Regions from separate parts of the Pseudomonas sp. Marseille-Q7302 genome, predicted to be linked through region 2. Evidence: predicted binding sites of a transcription regulator. Region 2 holds the regulator's gene; the other holds the start of a gene.
What was found. Region 2 encodes FliA, which starts transcription of late flagellar genes. Its sites were predicted from a motif close to CTAAAGTTTNNNNNNNNNNNGCCGNTAA; they were not measured.
Positions count from the first base shown of each region.

Region 1: ACWPW1_RS00745 (methyl-accepting chemotaxis protein) is a predicted target of FliA. The motif match lies at 4,950-4,977, and genes of this name have one in related genera.

Region 1 covers NZ_CBCOPK010000001.1:149,641-157,465, reverse strand. Annotated here, with positions in the region: gene ACWPW1_RS00765 (response regulator) at 1-227, shown strand, start outside; gene ACWPW1_RS00760 (hybrid-cluster NAD(P)-dependent oxidoreductase) at 355-1,452, opposite strand; gene gbcA (glycine-betaine demethylase subunit GbcA) at 1,783-3,075, shown strand; gene ACWPW1_RS00750 (methyl-accepting chemotaxis protein) at 3,250-4,875, shown strand; gene ACWPW1_RS00745 (methyl-accepting chemotaxis protein) at 5,010-6,635, shown strand; gene ACWPW1_RS00740 (HAD hydrolase-like protein) at 6,733-7,365, shown strand; gene ACWPW1_RS00735 (DUF2141 domain-containing protein) at 7,376-7,786, shown strand.
Region 2 covers NZ_CBCOPK010000001.1:3,252,507-3,260,331, reverse strand. Annotated here, with positions in the region: gene flhA (flagellar biosynthesis protein FlhA) at 1-1,742, shown strand, start outside; gene flhF (flagellar biosynthesis protein FlhF) at 1,753-3,081, shown strand; gene fleN (flagellar synthesis regulator FleN) at 3,174-4,004, shown strand; gene fliA (RNA polymerase sigma factor FliA) at 4,001-4,741, shown strand; gene ACWPW1_RS15170 (chemotaxis response regulator CheY) at 4,829-5,203, shown strand; gene ACWPW1_RS15165 (protein phosphatase CheZ) at 5,223-6,011, shown strand; gene ACWPW1_RS15160 (chemotaxis protein CheA) at 6,038-7,825, shown strand, end outside.

The DNA.
Region 1 (7,825 bases), 3.1 Mb from region 2:
GGGAGCGGGTGGTGCTGGAATTGCGCAACCTCGGCCAGTTCCCCGACGAGGTCCTGGCCAATCTGGCCACGCCCTATTTCATCTCCACCCGCAGCGACAAACGCGGTTGGGGTCTGGGCCTGCCCATCGTCAAGGCGCTCAGCGAGAGCTTTGGTGGCGAGGCGCGCTTCGCCAACGGCGCGGGCGAGGTGATCATTACCCTGCACCTGCCGTTGCGGCTGGCCTAGCGGTTTTCGGGACGCGGTACCGCTGGTTGTAGGTTGGGCTGAGCGCAGCGAAACCCAACACCACCACGGCACCCTGCCTTGTTGGGCTTCGACAATGAAGCTGTCTCAGCCCAACCTACCCTTGCCCTCAGAACTCGATCTGCACATCCCCCTTCGGAATGCTGCAGCAGGACAGGATGTAGCCTTCGGCTTCATCTTCCTCGGTGATGCCACCGTTGTGGTCCATGACCACCTCGCCGCTCTTCTTGAGTACCTTGCAGGTCCCGCAGATGCCCATGCCGCAGGCCTTGGGAATGTGCAGGCCAAGCTTGGCCGCGGCGCCGTGGATGGTCTCGCCAGGGCCGATGCTGACGCTCTTGTCGCTCTCGGTGAAGGAGATCAGGCACTGGGCTTCCAGGGGAATCGGCGGCAGGTCGGCGGCGGCTTCGGCCTGTTCGGCGGCCTCGACCTTGGCTTCCGGCGGCGTCGCACCGAAGGATTCCTCATGGTAGCGGGTCATGTCGAAGTCCAGCTCGCGGAGCATGGCCTTGACGGCGTTCATGTAGGGCGTGGGGCCGCAGCAGAAGATTTCGCGCTCGCGGAAGTCCGGTGCCATCAGCTCCAGCATGCGGCGATCGAAGTAGCCACGGAAGCCGGCCCAGGATTCGCCGTGCTCGGTGCGCTCGCACACCAGGTTCAGGGCGAAGTTGTCGATCCGGGCAGCCATGTGCTCCAGCTCGCCCTGGTAGATGATGTCGCGCGGGGTGCGGGCGCTGTGCACGAAGACCATGTCGACGCTGGCGTTGGTGTCGTAGAACCAGCGCGCCATGGACATCACCGGGGTGATACCGACGCCGCCGGAGAGGTAGAGCACCTTGTCGGCCGGGTAGTCGATGGCGTTGAACAGGCCGACCGGGCCATGCACGGCCAGGTTCTCACCGACCTTGAGGTTGTCGTGCAGCCAGTTGGACACCAGGCCGCCCGGCACGCGCTTGACGGTGATGGAGAAGCTGTAGGGCACCGAAGGCGAACTGGAGATGGTGTAGGAACGCATCACCTGCTTGCCATCGATCTCCAGTTCCAGGGTCACGAACTGGCCCGGCTTGAAGAAGTACATCAGCGGAATTTCGGCCGTGAAGCAGAAGGTGCGCACGTCCCAGGTTTCCTGGATCACCTTGACGCAGCGCACGGGATGGCGGCCATTGGTCCAGGTCTGGGTGGTAACAGGGTTGATGAAAGTGTTCATGGCGCACCTCGACTGCCACTGGGGCTATTGGCGGCGATTCTGTGAGGGCCCCACGACCGCCACTTTCCCAATCGCGACATCCACATGCCGATGGCGACCGGCCCAGCAACGGCAAGGGCTGGGGCGTCGTGAACAGCGTCGGCCATGTCGCCCATGAGCAAGGCCCTCTCCCAGCTCCGGCCCCACACTCCGCCCCAAGCCGAACCTGAACAGCGCGCGACGGGCGAAGTCTGGGATCATTCGGCGCTCCCGCCCCGTCGGCCGAAAAAGCCTTGCAGTACCGTGACCAACCACTTTCGCCACCCATCGCGGTGGCCACGAGGATGTACGATGGACGTCAGCACCTTGAGTTTGGGCGACCCTCTCGATCCGGCCCGCAAGGCCACGGCCGAGATGCTGCGCACCCGCGAGCGCACCTATTCCCTGCCCCAGCCCTTCTACAACGACGAGCGCCTGTTCCAGATCGACATGCAGGAGATCTTCGGCAAGGAATGGCTGATCGCCGGCATGACCTGCGAGATCCCCACCAAGGGCAACTTCATCACCCTGCAGCTGGGCGACAACCCCATCCTGGTGATCCGTGGCGCCGAGGGCAAGATCCACGCCTTCCACAACGTCTGCCGTCACCGCGGCTCGCGCCTCTGCGTGAGCGACAAGGGCAAGGTCGCCAAGCTGGTCTGCCCCTACCACCAGTGGACCTACGAGCTGGACGGCCGCCTGCTGTTCGCCGGCACCGAGATGGGCGCCGACTTCAACATGGCCGACTTCAACCTCAAGCCGATCCACGTCAAGACCGCTGGCGGCTACATCTTCATCTCCCTGGCCGATGAACCGCCGGCCATCGATGACTTCCTGCGTACGCTCGAGCACTACATGGAGCCGTACGACATGGAGAACGCCAAGGTCGCGGTGCGTACCGACCTGGTCGAGCAGGCCAACTGGAAGCTGGTGCTGGAAAACAACCGCGAGTGCTATCACTGCAGCGGCTCCCACCCCGAATTGCTGAACACCCTGCTGGAATGGGACGACGTCACCGATCCGCGTGCCTCCCAGGCGTTCAAGGATCAGGTCGCCGCCTGCACCAGTCGCTGGGACGCCGACAACATCCCCTATGCCCACGCCAGCTTCGGCCTGCGTAACCGCATCGTGCGCATGCCGCTGCTCGCCGGTACCGTGTCCATGACCCTGGACGGCAAGCCCGGCTGCAAGAAACTCATGGGTCGCATCAAGGACCCGGACCTGGGTTCCATGCGCATCCTGCACCTGCCGCACTCCTGGAACCACTGCATGGGCGATCACATGATCGTCTTCACCGTCTGGCCGCTGGGTCCGACCGAGACCGTGGTGACCACCAAGTGGCTGGTACACAAGGATGCCGTGGAAGGCGTCGACTACGATCCGGTCAACCTGCGCAAGGTCTGGGATGCCACCAACGACCAGGATCGTCGCCTGGCCGAGGAAAACCAGCGCGGTATCAACTCCAAGGCCTACCAGCCGGGTCCCTACTCAAAGACTTACGAATTCGGCGTGATCAACTTCATCGACTGGTACAGCGAGCGCCTGCTCAACAACCTCGGCGAAGAGGCGCCAGCCGGCCATCTGCGCCAGGTCAGCGGCGACTGAAGACGGTTGGTCTTTCATCGCCCATGGAGCCGCAAGGGCTCCATGGGCATTTCAATAATCTGTCTTTATGGCAATGCGGTTTTTTGACGCACCCTTATTTCGCGTCTTTATTCTAAAACATCACATAAAGTTGTGAGCCTGGTCATATTTTGTACCCTCTTCCACAGGCTCATCATGACTCTTCGCTCGCTGTCCATCGCTACTCGCAATCTGCTCTGTTTTGGCATTCTTGCGACGCTTGTCGCCGCCCTCGGCCTGTTCGGCTGGTTCCAGTTGGCGCAAATCCGCCAGTTGGGGCACCAGGTAGAACAGCGCCATATTCCCACGCTCGTCGCTGCTAATGATTTGGGACTGCTGCTGGCGCGAACCCGCATCGAAACCCTGCGTCTGCTGGCCATGCCCGATGCCGAAACCCTGGCCAACACCCGCAAGAAGCTGGACGGCCTGAGTACCGACGTCCAGGCCGCCTTCGGGCGCTATCAGCAAGGTGCGCTATCGCCACAGAGCCGGCAGGCACTGGACGATCTGCGCCAGGTGCACCGGGAATACATGCAGGGCGTGCGGCAACTGGCTGACCTGGCCAGTGCCGGCCAGATGGCCGAGGCGCGCCAGGTAGTCCAGCAGAGCATGGCACAGCTGGGTATCCGGATGAATGCCTGCATCGAGACGCTGCGCAACGCGGTTCAGCAGGATATCCATCTTGCCAGTACCGAGGCCGATACCGCCTATGAGCGCTCAAACGGCGTGACCGGGCTGGCGATCCTGCTGGCTCTGACCCTCACCGGGTTGCTCGCCTGGCGCCTGACACGTAGCGTCGCCCGCCCCATTGCCCAGGCAGTGGCGGCAGCCCGTACCATCGCCGCGGGTGATCTGACCCAGGCGCTCGATAGCCGTGGTAGGGACGAGGCGGCCCAGCTGTTGCAGGCCATGCAGCAGATGCAGACCCACTTGCGCGAGACCCTCGCGCACATTGGCAATTCGGCCACTCAGCTGGCTTCGGCCGCCGAGGAGATGACCGCGGTGACTCAGGAAAGCGCCCACGGCCTGCGCCAGCAGAACAGCGAGATCGAGCTGGCGGCCACCGCCGTCACCGAGATGAGCCAGGCGGTCGAAGAGGTCGCCGGCAATGCCGGTTCGACCTCCACCGCGTCGCGCGAGGCCGCCCAGACGGCGGCCCAGGGCCAGCGCCAGCTGGATGAGACCCTCGGAGCCATCGAAGCCCTCACCGACCAGGTCCTCGGCGCCAGTGCCCAGGCCCGTGAGCTGGAAAGCCAGACTCGCGACATCAGTCAGGTGCTGGACGTGATCCGTGCGGTGGCCGAGCAGACCAATCTGCTGGCGCTCAACGCCGCCATCGAGGCCGCCCGAGCCGGTGAGGCGGGCCGCGGCTTTGCCGTGGTGGCCGACGAGGTACGGGCCCTGGCCAAGCGCACCGGGGACTCGACCAGCGAGATCGAGAAGATGATCGGCAGTATCCAGCAGGGCACTGGCCAGACCGTCGATGCGCTGCTGAGCAGTGCCGATCAGGCACGCCTGACCCGGGAACAGGCCCAGGCGGCCAATGCCGGCCTCGCTGCCATCGCAGGTGCGGTATCCGGCATCGACGAACGCAACCTGCTGATCGCCAGCGCTGCCGAGCAGCAGGCCCAGGTGGCCCGTGAAGTGGATCGCAACCTGGTACGCATCCGCGACCTCTCGGTGCAGACCGCCGCCGGCGCCGAGCAGACCTACAGTGCCAGCCAGCAGATGGCGGCACTGGCGGATACCCTCAGCGGCCAGGTGCAGCGCTTCCACTTCTAGCGGCAAGTCGAACATGGCGAATGGTCAGCCCGGACGCAGTGTCGGTGCCTAGATCTGATTTAAGACGAATGACCATCAAGTCACGGCGGTCCTAGCCGTTACAAAGAGCCTCAATCTTCACCGGGGCTGCCGCCGTGACCTTTCGTTCCTTCTCCATCGCCATCCGCAGTGTGCTGTGTTTCGGCCTCCTGGCCATCCTCGTGGCCAGTCTGGGCCTGTTCGGGCTGCTGCAACTGTCGCAGATCCGTACCCAGGGTCAGGTAATCGAGACCAACAACGTTCCCAGCATCGTCGAAGCCGATAACCTGGCCCTGCAACTCGCCCGGACCCGAGTCGAGGTACTGCGCCTGCTGGCCATTCCGGACGCCAATACCGTCGTCAACACGCGCAAGAAGATCGACGGCATCAACGCCGACATTGGTGCGGGTTTCGGTCGCTATGAAAAACTCGTCAGCAGCGATCGCGAGCGCCAGGCCTTCGATGCCCTGCGCCAGATCCATAGCGACTATGTCCGCTATACCGCGCAACTGGCCGATCTGATTGGTGCTGGCAAGCTCGACGAAGCCCGCAGCCTGATCCAGACCAGCATGGCCCAGCTCGGTGCGCAGATGAACGAGCGCACCGAAGCCCTGCGCAAGATCAACCAGGAAGACATCAAGGCCGCCTCCCAGAACTCCAGCGACACCTACACCCAGGCCACCTCCATCACCTGGATGGTCATCGCCCTGGCCCTGGGCCTGACCGTGCTGCTGGCCTGGCGCCTGACCCTGAGCATGACCCGGCCCATCGCCGAAGCCGTCGCCGCCGCCCGGACCATCGCCAGCGGCGACCTGACCCAGACCCTGGACACCCGTGGTCACGACGAGGCCGCCCAGTTGCTGCAGGCCATGCAGCAGATGCAGGCCAACCTGCGCGATACCCTGGGTCACCTGGGCCATTCCGCTACTCAGCTGGCCTCGGCCGCCGAGGAAATGACCGCGGTCATGCAGGAAAGCGCCCACGGCCTGCAGCAGCAGAACAGCGAGATCGAGATGGCGGCCACCGCCGTCACCGAGATGAGCCAGGCAGTGGACGAGGTGGCCGGCAATGCCACCTCCACCTCCTCCGAATCGCGCCAGGCCGCCGATACCGCACGTCAGGGCCAGCGTCAGCTCGGCGATACCCTGGGCGCCATCGAGGTACTCACCGAAAACGTACTGGGCGCCAGCGAACAGGCCCGCCAGCTGGCCGAACAGACCCGCAACATCAGCCAGGTGCTGGACGTCATCCGCGCGGTCGCCGAACAGACCAACCTGCTGGCGCTCAACGCTGCCATCGAAGCCGCCCGTGCCGGTGATGCCGGTCGGGGGTTCGCCGTGGTCGCCGACGAGGTCCGCGCCCTGGCCCATCGCACCGGCGAGTCCACCCGCGAAATCGAAGGCATGATCGGCAGCATCCAGCAGGGTACCGGCCAGACCGTCGATGCGCTGCTGACCAGCGCCGACCAGGCGCGCCAGACCCGCGAGCAGGCACAGTCGGCCAACGCCGCCCTGGCCGCCATCGCCCAGTCGGTGTCGGGCATCGACGAGCGCAACCTGGTGATCGCCAGCGCGGCCGAAGAGCAGGCCCAGGTGGCCCGCGAGGTGGACCGCAATCTGGTGCGCATCCGCGATCTGTCGGTGCAGACCGCCGCCGGCGCCGAACAGACCCGCGCCGCCAGCCAGCAGCTCTCCGAACTGGCGGTGGAACTCAACGGCCAGATCCGCCGCTTCCGCGTGTGACCTGGCCGGCAGGGACGCTCCTGCCGAACGCGGTCGCGGTGGCAAAACAGAAAGGCGCCCGCTACGCTGGCGCCTTCGCCCACCGCGCCCTTCTCGCATGAGCTACCGCTACGTCATCTTCGACTTCGACGGCACCCTGGCGGACAGCCTGCCCTTTCTGCTGAGCTGCCTCGGCGAGCTGGCGCGGACCCATGGCTTTCGCCAGCCGGCGCCGGAGGAGTGGCCGCAGCTGCGCGCCGCCTCCCTGACCGGCCTGCTCGACAGCCTGGGCATCCCGCTGTGGCGCGTACCGCGGATCGCCCGTCACTATCGCCGCCTGCTGGCCCAGCGGGGCGACCAGGTCGCTCCCTTCGCCGAGATCCCCCAGGCACTCGACCGGTTGCAGACCAGCGGACTGCAGCTGGGGCTGGCGACCTCCAATTCCGCCGCCGCGGTCCACCAGGTACTGCCCCAGGCCGGACATCTGTTCCCCGATGGCGAATTCGATATTCCCCTGCTGGGCAAGGCGCGGCGCCTGGCGCGCCTGATCCGCCGGCAGGGCGTCGCGCCGGCCGATGCGCTCTATGTGGGCGACGAGCTACGCGATCTCCAGGCCGCGCGCCGCGCGGGTCTGGGCTGTGCTGCGGTGGCCTGGGGCTATGGTTGCCCGACCACCCTACGAGCGCAGCGCCCCGATCTCTTTTTCGAACAGCCAGCCGAGCTGCTCCGGCTGACGTCCTCTCCCTGCTGAAGGAATGCCCATGAAGTCTCTGTTGCTGGTCGCTGGTCTCTGTCTGAGCGGTGTGCTGCACGCCGCCGAACTGCAGGTGCGAGTGGAGACGGTCGATGCCTCGGGGGGCCAGCTGCTGCTGGCGGTGTTCGCCAGCGAAGACGCCTGGAAGGAACACAAGACACCCGTGGCCCAGGCCCATATCGCCGCCCAGCCAGGTGTCCAGCAACAGCGCTTCGAGCTGCCACCCGGGCGCTATGCCGTATCGGTCATCCACGACAGCAACAGCAACAGCACGCTGGATACCAATTTCATCGGCATGCCCACCGAACAATACGGCTACAGCAACAATCCGCCGCTACGCATGCGCATGGCCACCTTCGAGGAATGTGCCTTTACCCTGCCAGCGGCTGGCCTGCAGCAACAGGTGACGCTGCGCTAGCGAGTGGCTTCATGCACAGGCTTCCAAACAGAAAATCAA
Region 2 (7,825 bases):
TGTTCGCCATCCTCATGATCATCAACTTCGTGGTGGTGACCAAGGGTGCCGGCCGTATCTCCGAGGTGTCGGCGCGCTTCACCCTGGATGCCATGCCCGGCAAGCAGATGGCGATCGACGCCGACCTCAACGCCGGCATCATCGACCAGAACGAAGCCAAGAAGCGCCGGACCGAAGTGGGCCAGGAAGCCGATTTCTACGGCTCCATGGACGGTGCCAGCAAGTTCGTGCGCGGTGACGCCGTCGCCGGCTTGCTGATCCTCTTCATCAACCTCATCGGCGGCATGGCCATCGGCATGGCCCAGCACAGTCTGTCGTTCGGCGACGCTGCCCGCATCTACGCCCTGCTGACCATCGGTGACGGCCTGGTGGCCCAGGTCCCGTCGCTGCTGCTGTCGGTCGCCGCCGCCATCATGGTGACCCGCGTCTCTTCCGCCGAGGACATGGGTCAGCAAGTCAATCGTCAGATGTTTGCTTCGCCCAAGGCGCTGGCGGTATCGGCCTTCATCATCATCGCCATGGGCCTGGTGCCGGGCATGCCGCACCTGCCGTTCCTTGGTCTGGGCGGTGGTGCCGCCGCCGGTGCCTGGCTGATCTACAAGCGTCAGCGCCAGGCCAAGCAGACCGCCGAAGTCGAAGCCAAGAAGCAGCAGGACCTGGCTCCCGTGCAGCGCCCGGCCGAGGCCAAGGAGCTGGGTTGGGACGACGTGACCCCGGTGGACATGGTGGGTCTGGAAGTCGGCTACCGGCTGATCCCCATGGTCGATCGCAACCAGGGTGGTCAACTGCTGGCACGGATCAAGGGCGTGCGCAAGAAGCTGTCCCAGGACCTCGGCTTTCTTATGCCGTCAGTTCATATTCGCGACAACCTGGACCTGCTGCCCAATGCCTATCGTCTGACGTTGATGGGGGTGAGTGTGGCCGAGGCCGAGATCTATCCCGACCGCGAACTGGCGATCAACCCCGGTCAGGTCTATGGCTCCCTCAATGGCGTCGCCGCCAAGGATCCGGCATTCGGTCTGGAAGCGGTATGGATCGACGTCACTCAGCGTGACCAGGCCCAATCCCTGGGTTACACCGTGGTGGATGCCAGTACCGTAGTCGCCACCCACCTCAACCAGATCCTCTTCAAGCATGCCCACGAGCTGATTGGTCACGAAGAAGTCCAGCAGTTGCTGCAGGTGCTGGCCAAGAGTTCGCCCAAGCTGGCCGAAGAACTGGTGCCCGGCATCGTCTCCCTGTCGACCCTGCTCAAGATCCTCCAGCAGCTGCTGCAGGAGCAGGTACCGGTCCGCGACATCCGCACCATCGCCGAAGCCATCGCCAACGTCGGTCCGCGGAGTCAAGATCCCGCCGCCATCGCCGGTGCCGTACGGGTCGCGTTGTCCCGCGCAATCGTCCAGAACATCGTAGGAATGGAGCCTGAGCTGCCTGTTATCACCCTTGAGCCAAGGTTGGAACAGATGTTGCTAAGTAGTATGCAGAAGGCCGGTCAGGGCGCCGAGGACGGTATGTTCCTTGAGCCTGGCATGGCTGAAAAACTGCAGCGTTCCCTTATCGAGGCAGCGCAGCGTCAGGAAATGATGGGTAAGCCAGTGGTGCTGCTGGTAGCTGGTGCGATCCGCGGGATGATGTCCCGCTTCGCCCGGATGGCAGCGCCGAACATGAGTGTACTGGCCTACCAGGAAATTCCGGACAACAAGCAGGTCACCATCGTCGCTACCGTTGGCCAGAATGGCTGAGGTCTAGATCATGCAAGTCAAACGTTTCTTCGCTGCCGATATGCGTCAAGCCATGAAGCTGGTACGCGACGAGCTGGGCCCGGATGCCGCCATCCTCAGCAACCGCCGGGTCGCCGGCGGGGTCGAGCTGACCGCGGCGCTGGACTACCAGGCTCCGGCACCGGCTGCGCCCAACGCGGAGCTGCAGGCGGAGTTGCGCAAGACCCATGCGAAGATCGCCCAGGCCCATGCCGACCTCAGCATTCGTGCGCCGGGCGTGCCCTCGGCCGCACCCAAGGACAAGCAGCTGCTCGGCGCCATCAGCGCCGCCGACAGCCGTCGCGAGCCGGTGATCGCCCCGCCGCGTGCCCCCCAACCGGCTGCTGCAGCAGCTGCCGCCAGCGCCGCGCCGGAAGACCGCCGCGCCCTGGAAGCCATGCGCAGCGAACTCAGTGGCCTGCGTGAACTGCTGGAAGTCCAGCTGGGCTCCATGGCCTGGACGCAGGTGCAGTCCACCCGTCCGGAGCAGGCCGGCCTCTGGCGCCGTCTGCAACGCATGGGGCTGCCGGCCGACCTGGCCCGCCACCTGCTCGACAGCGTGGCCAAGATCCAGGACCCGCGCCATGCCTGGCGCATGCTGCTGGCCAACTTCGCCCAGCTGGCCAAGACCACTGACGCCAAGATTTTGGAGGAGGGCGGCATCGTCGCCTTCGTCGGTCCGGCCGGCATGGGCAAGACCACCACCCTGGCCAAGCTCGCCGCCAACTACGTGCTCAAGTACGGTCCCCAGAGTCTGGCGCTGGTCAGCATGGACAGCTTCCGCATCGGTGCCCAGGAGCAGATCAAGACCCTGGGCCGCATCCTCGACGTACCGGTGACCCTGGTCGATCCGGGCCAGTCCCTGGCGCAGGCCCTGGCGCCCCTGGCACGCAAGCGTCTGGTGCTGATCGATACCGCGGGCATGCCCGCCAACGATCCGGCGCTCAAGGCGCAGCTCGAAGCCCTGGCGAACCGCCAGCTGAAGATTCGCAATTACCTGGTGCTGGGTGTCACCAGCCAGAGCCAGGTGCTCAAGGCGGCCTATCACAGCTATCGGCGCTGCGGCCTGAGCGGCTGCGTGCTGACCAAGCTGGACGAGGCCGCCAGCCTCGGCGAAGCCCTGGGCCTGGCCATCAGCCAGCGCCTGCCGGTGGCCTACATCGCCGACGGTCCGCGCATCCCGGACGATCTGCATCCGGCTCGCAGCCACCAGCTGGTGAGCCGCGCCGTGAGCCTGCAGGCGTCCGAAGAGCCGAGCGAAGAAACCATGGCCGGCATGTTCGCCGGCCTGTATCAGAGCAATGCCCGCCGCGCCGGTTAGCGCCGACGAACGGTAGTGGTGCATCGCATGCCTGGGCACGCCAAATGCACTTGGTCTAAAGTGTGACGGATTTCAATCAAAGGTATCAGGCAATGGGTAGCATGCATCCCGTCCAAGTCATAGCGGTCACGGGCGGTAAAGGCGGTGTCGGCAAGACCAATGTGTCGGTCAACCTGGCCTTGGCCCTGGCCGATATCGGGCGGCGCGTCATGCTGCTCGACGCCGACCTGGGCCTTGCCAACATCGACGTTCTGCTCGGGCTGTCGCCCAAGCGCACCCTGGCCGACGTCATTTCCGGCGAATGTGAGCTGCGCGACGTGCTGCTGCACGGGCCGGGCGGCATCCGCATCGTCCCGGCAGCCTCGGGCACCCAGGCGATGGTCAATCTGACGCCGGCCCAGCATGCCGGTCTGATCCAGGCCTTCAGCGACATCAGCGAGAACCTCGACGTGCTCATCGTCGATACCGCTGCCGGCATCGGCGACCAGGTGGTCAGCTTCGTCCGCGCCGCCCAGGAAGTCCTGGTCGTGGTGTGCGACGAGCCCACCTCCATCACCGATGCCTACGCCCTGATCAAGCTGCTCAATCGCGACCATGGCGTCACCCGTTTCCGGGTGTTGGCGAATATGGCGCTGACACCCCAGGAAGGCCGCAATCTCTTTGCTAAGCTGACCAAGGTGACCGACAGATTCCTGGATGTCGCCTTGCAATACGTGGGCGCCATTCCGTTCGATGAAGCGGTGCGCAAAGCGGTACAGAAACAGCGCCCCGTGTACGAAGCCTTTCCGCGTGCCAAGGCCTCACTGGCCTTTCGTGCGGTGGCTCAGAAAGTCGATGGCTGGCCGCTGCCCGCCAATCCGCGCGGCCATCTCGAGTTCTTTGTCGAGCGCCTTGTGCAACCAGCCATCGGTACCCACGCATGACAGCATCCAGCGGGCTTCGCATGTACAGCAAAACCTCGGAACGTACCCAGCAGGAGCAGCTCATCAACCGCTACGCGCCGTTGGTGAAACGCATCGCCTACCATCTCCTGGCGCGCCTGCCGGCGAGCGTACAGGTCGAAGACCTGATGCAGGCCGGCATGATCGGTCTGCTGGAGGCCTCGCGCAAATACGACGCCGGCAAGGGCGCCAGCTTCGAGACCTACGCTGGCATCCGCATCCGCGGTGCCATGCTCGATGAGGTCCGCAAGGGCGACTGGGCGCCGCGCTCGGTGCACCGCAACACGCGCATGGTCACCGACGCCATTCGGGCAGTGGAAGCGCGCACTGGTCGTGACGCTAAAGATTCCGAAGTCGCGGCCGAACTTAAATTGAGTCTGGATGAGTACTACGGCATCCTTGGCGACACCATGGGGAGTCGCCTGTTCAGCTTCGACGACCTCATGGAGGGTGGTGAGCATGGGCTCGAGGAGAGCGGTTCGCATGAACTCGAGCCCGGTCGCGGTCTGGAAGACGAGCGCTTCCGCAAGGCCCTGGCCGAGGCCATCGCCAATCTTCCGGAGCGTGAACGTCTGGTGCTCTCGCTGTATTACGACGAGGAACTCAACCTCAAGGAAATCGGCGAGGTGCTGGGTGTGAGCGAGTCACGTGTCTGCCAACTTCACAGTCAATGCGCGGCACGCCTGCGGGCGCGGCTGGCGGAATGGCGTTCGCGTTAACCGGCTGGTACTCAGGCTACTACGATTGCTTAGACGCGCCTTGTGGCGTGTGTGCGGATTAGGACGGAGGTCGACTTGGACAAGAACATGAAAATCCTCATCGTGGACGATTTTTCCACGATGAGACGCATCATCAAGAATTTGCTGCGCGATCTGGGATTCACCAATACCGCCGAAGCAGACGACGGCAATACCGCACTGCCGATGCTGCAGAGCGGCAACTTCGATTTTCTCGTCACCGACTGGAACATGCCTGGCATGACCGGCATCGACCTGCTGCGCCAGGTCCGCGCCGACGCGCGCCTGAAGACCCTGCCGGTGCTGATGGTGACCGCCGAGGCCAAGCGTGAGCAGATCATCGAAGCCGCTCAGGCCGGCGTGAATGGCTATGTGGTCAAGCCTTTCACCGCCCAGGTGCTGAAAGAAAAGATCGACAAGATCTTCGAGCGGGTGAACGGCTGAAGAAAGCCGCGGGGACGTTATGGATCAGCTTGGCACCAACAGCTTCAGCGACTTCGAGTCGAATCTAAAACAGCACGCCCAAGAGCTGGTGAAATGCCTGGAAAGCGGCGATTTCACCCAGGCCGTGCATGTTATCAATGAGCTCAATCAACTGCGTGATCGGGGTCTTTACCAGGAAGTCGGCAAGCTGACCCGCGAGCTGCACAATGCCATCGTCAACTTCGAGATCGATCCGCGCGGCATGGCCGGCGAAGAGGTCTCCCAGATCAGCGATGCCACCGATCGTCTCTCCTACGTGGTGAAGATGACCGAGAACGCCGCCAACCGGACCATGGATCTGGTGGAGGAGAGCGCGCCGCTGGTAGGCAACTTCGGCGACGAGGCCCGTGCCGTGCATGCCGACTGGAAGAAATTCATGCGCCGGGAAATGGGCGCGGACGAATTCCGCGAACTGGCCAAGCGCGTCGACGCCTTCCTCAGCCACAGCGAGAGCAGTGCCGAACAGCTGTCGGCCAAGCTCAACGACATTCTCCTCGCGCAGGACTACCAGGATCTCACCGGTCAGGTGATCAAGCGGGTCGTCAATCTCGTCGGGCAGATCGAGAAAGACCTCGTCAAGCTGGTGATGATGGCCAGTCAGGTCGATCGCTATACCGGCTTCAGTCACGATCACACCGCGCTGATCGAACAGAATCGAAAAGAAAAGACGATGAAGGGTGAAGGTCCGCAGATTCATGCCGATAAGCGTGAAGACGTCGTGGCCGCTCAGGTCGACGTCGACGATCTTCTATCCAGTCTGGGCTTTTGACCCAGACCCTCTTGGGGAGTGCAGGAATGAGCTTCGACGCCGATGAAGAAATCCTCCAGGATTTCCTGGTAGAGGCCGGCGAGATTCTCGAACAGTTGTCCGAACAATTGGTCGAGCTGGAAAGCCGCCCGGATGACATGGATCTGCTGAATGCCATTTTCCGTGGCTTCCATACCGTAAAGGGCGGTGCCGGTTTCCTGCAGCTCCATACCCTGGTCGAGTGCTGCCATATCGCGGAAAACGTGTTCGACATCCTGCGCAAAGGCGAACGCCGCGTGGATGCCGAGCTGATGGATGTGGTGCTGCAGGCACTGGATTCCGTCAACGAAATGTTCGGTCAGGTCCGTGAACGCGAAGAGCCGACCCCGGCCTCGCCTGAATTGCTGGCGGCCCTGGCCCGCCTGGCCGAACCCGCCGGCAGTGAGCCGGCGCCGGTTCCGGTTGCGCCCGTGGCTGCTGCCCCGGTCGCCGCCGCAGAGCCCGCTCCGACTGCCGCGGCGGCTGCCGAGCCGGAACTGAGCGATGCCGATTTCCAGAACCTGCTCGATGCCCTGGGCAGCGAGCCGGGTGCCGACCAGGGGGCCACTGCGGAAACCGCCAGTGCCGCCGGTGGCGAGGACATCACCGACGACGAATTCGAGGCCTTGCTCGATCAGCTGCATGGCAAAGGCAAGTTCAACGAGGCGCCAGCGGCGGCTCCGGTGGCTGCCACGGCACCTGCGCCAGCCGCCACGGGTGGCGACGAGATCACCGATGACGAATTCGAAGCCCTGCTCGACGAGCTGCACGGCAAGGGCAAGTTCGTCGCGAACGAGGCTCCTGCGCCGGCCGCATCGGCACCCGTCACGGCTGCTCCGGCGGCGGCGAGTGGTGATGAGATCACCGATGACGAGTTCGAATCCCTGCTCGATGAACTCCATGGCAAGGGCAAGTTCAGTGGCCCCGCCGAGCCCGTAGCTGCACCGGTTGCCGCTGCGCCGACACCGGTCGCCGCGCCTCAGCCTGTTCCGGCCCCGGCCCCGGCCCCGGCCCCGGCCCCAGCACCGGCACCGAAACCGGCCGCCGAGGTCGCTGCGCCTAAGCCGGCGGCACCTGCCACGGCAGGCGAGCGTCCCACCAGCGAGGCGGAGACCACCGTGCGGGTCGATACCGCGCGGCTGGACGAGATCATGAACATGGTCGGCGAACTGGTGCTGGTGCGTAACCGCCTGGTACGCCTGGGCCTGAACAGCGGCGACGAGGCCATGGCCAAGGCCGTGTCCAACCTCGACGTGGTCACCGCGGATCTGCAGACCTCGGTCATGAAGACCCGAATGCAGCCGATCAAGAAAGTCTTCGGCCGCTTCCCGCGCCTGGTCCGCGATCTGGCGCGCAGCCTGAAGAAAGAGATCAACCTGGAGCTGGTCGGTGAAGAAACCGACCTGGACAAGAACCTGGTCGAGGCCCTGGCCGATCCGCTGGTGCACTTGGTGCGCAATGCGGTCGACCATGGCATCGAGGGGCCGGCCGAGCGTGAAGGCAACGGCAAGTCCCGCGCCGGACGCGTGGTGCTTTCCGCCGAGCAGGAAGGCGACCATATCCTGCTGTCGATTTCCGACGACGGCAAGGGCATGGACGCGGATCTGCTGCGTAACAAGGCGGTGGAAAAGGGCCTGCTCGACCGCGACGCGGCCGATCGCCTGACCGAGACCGAGTGCTTCAACCTGATCTTTGCCCCGGGTTTCTCCACCAAGGCCGAGATCTCCGACATCTCCGGCCGCGGCGTGGGCATGGACGTGGTCAAGACCAAGATCAGCCAGCTCAACGGTACCCTC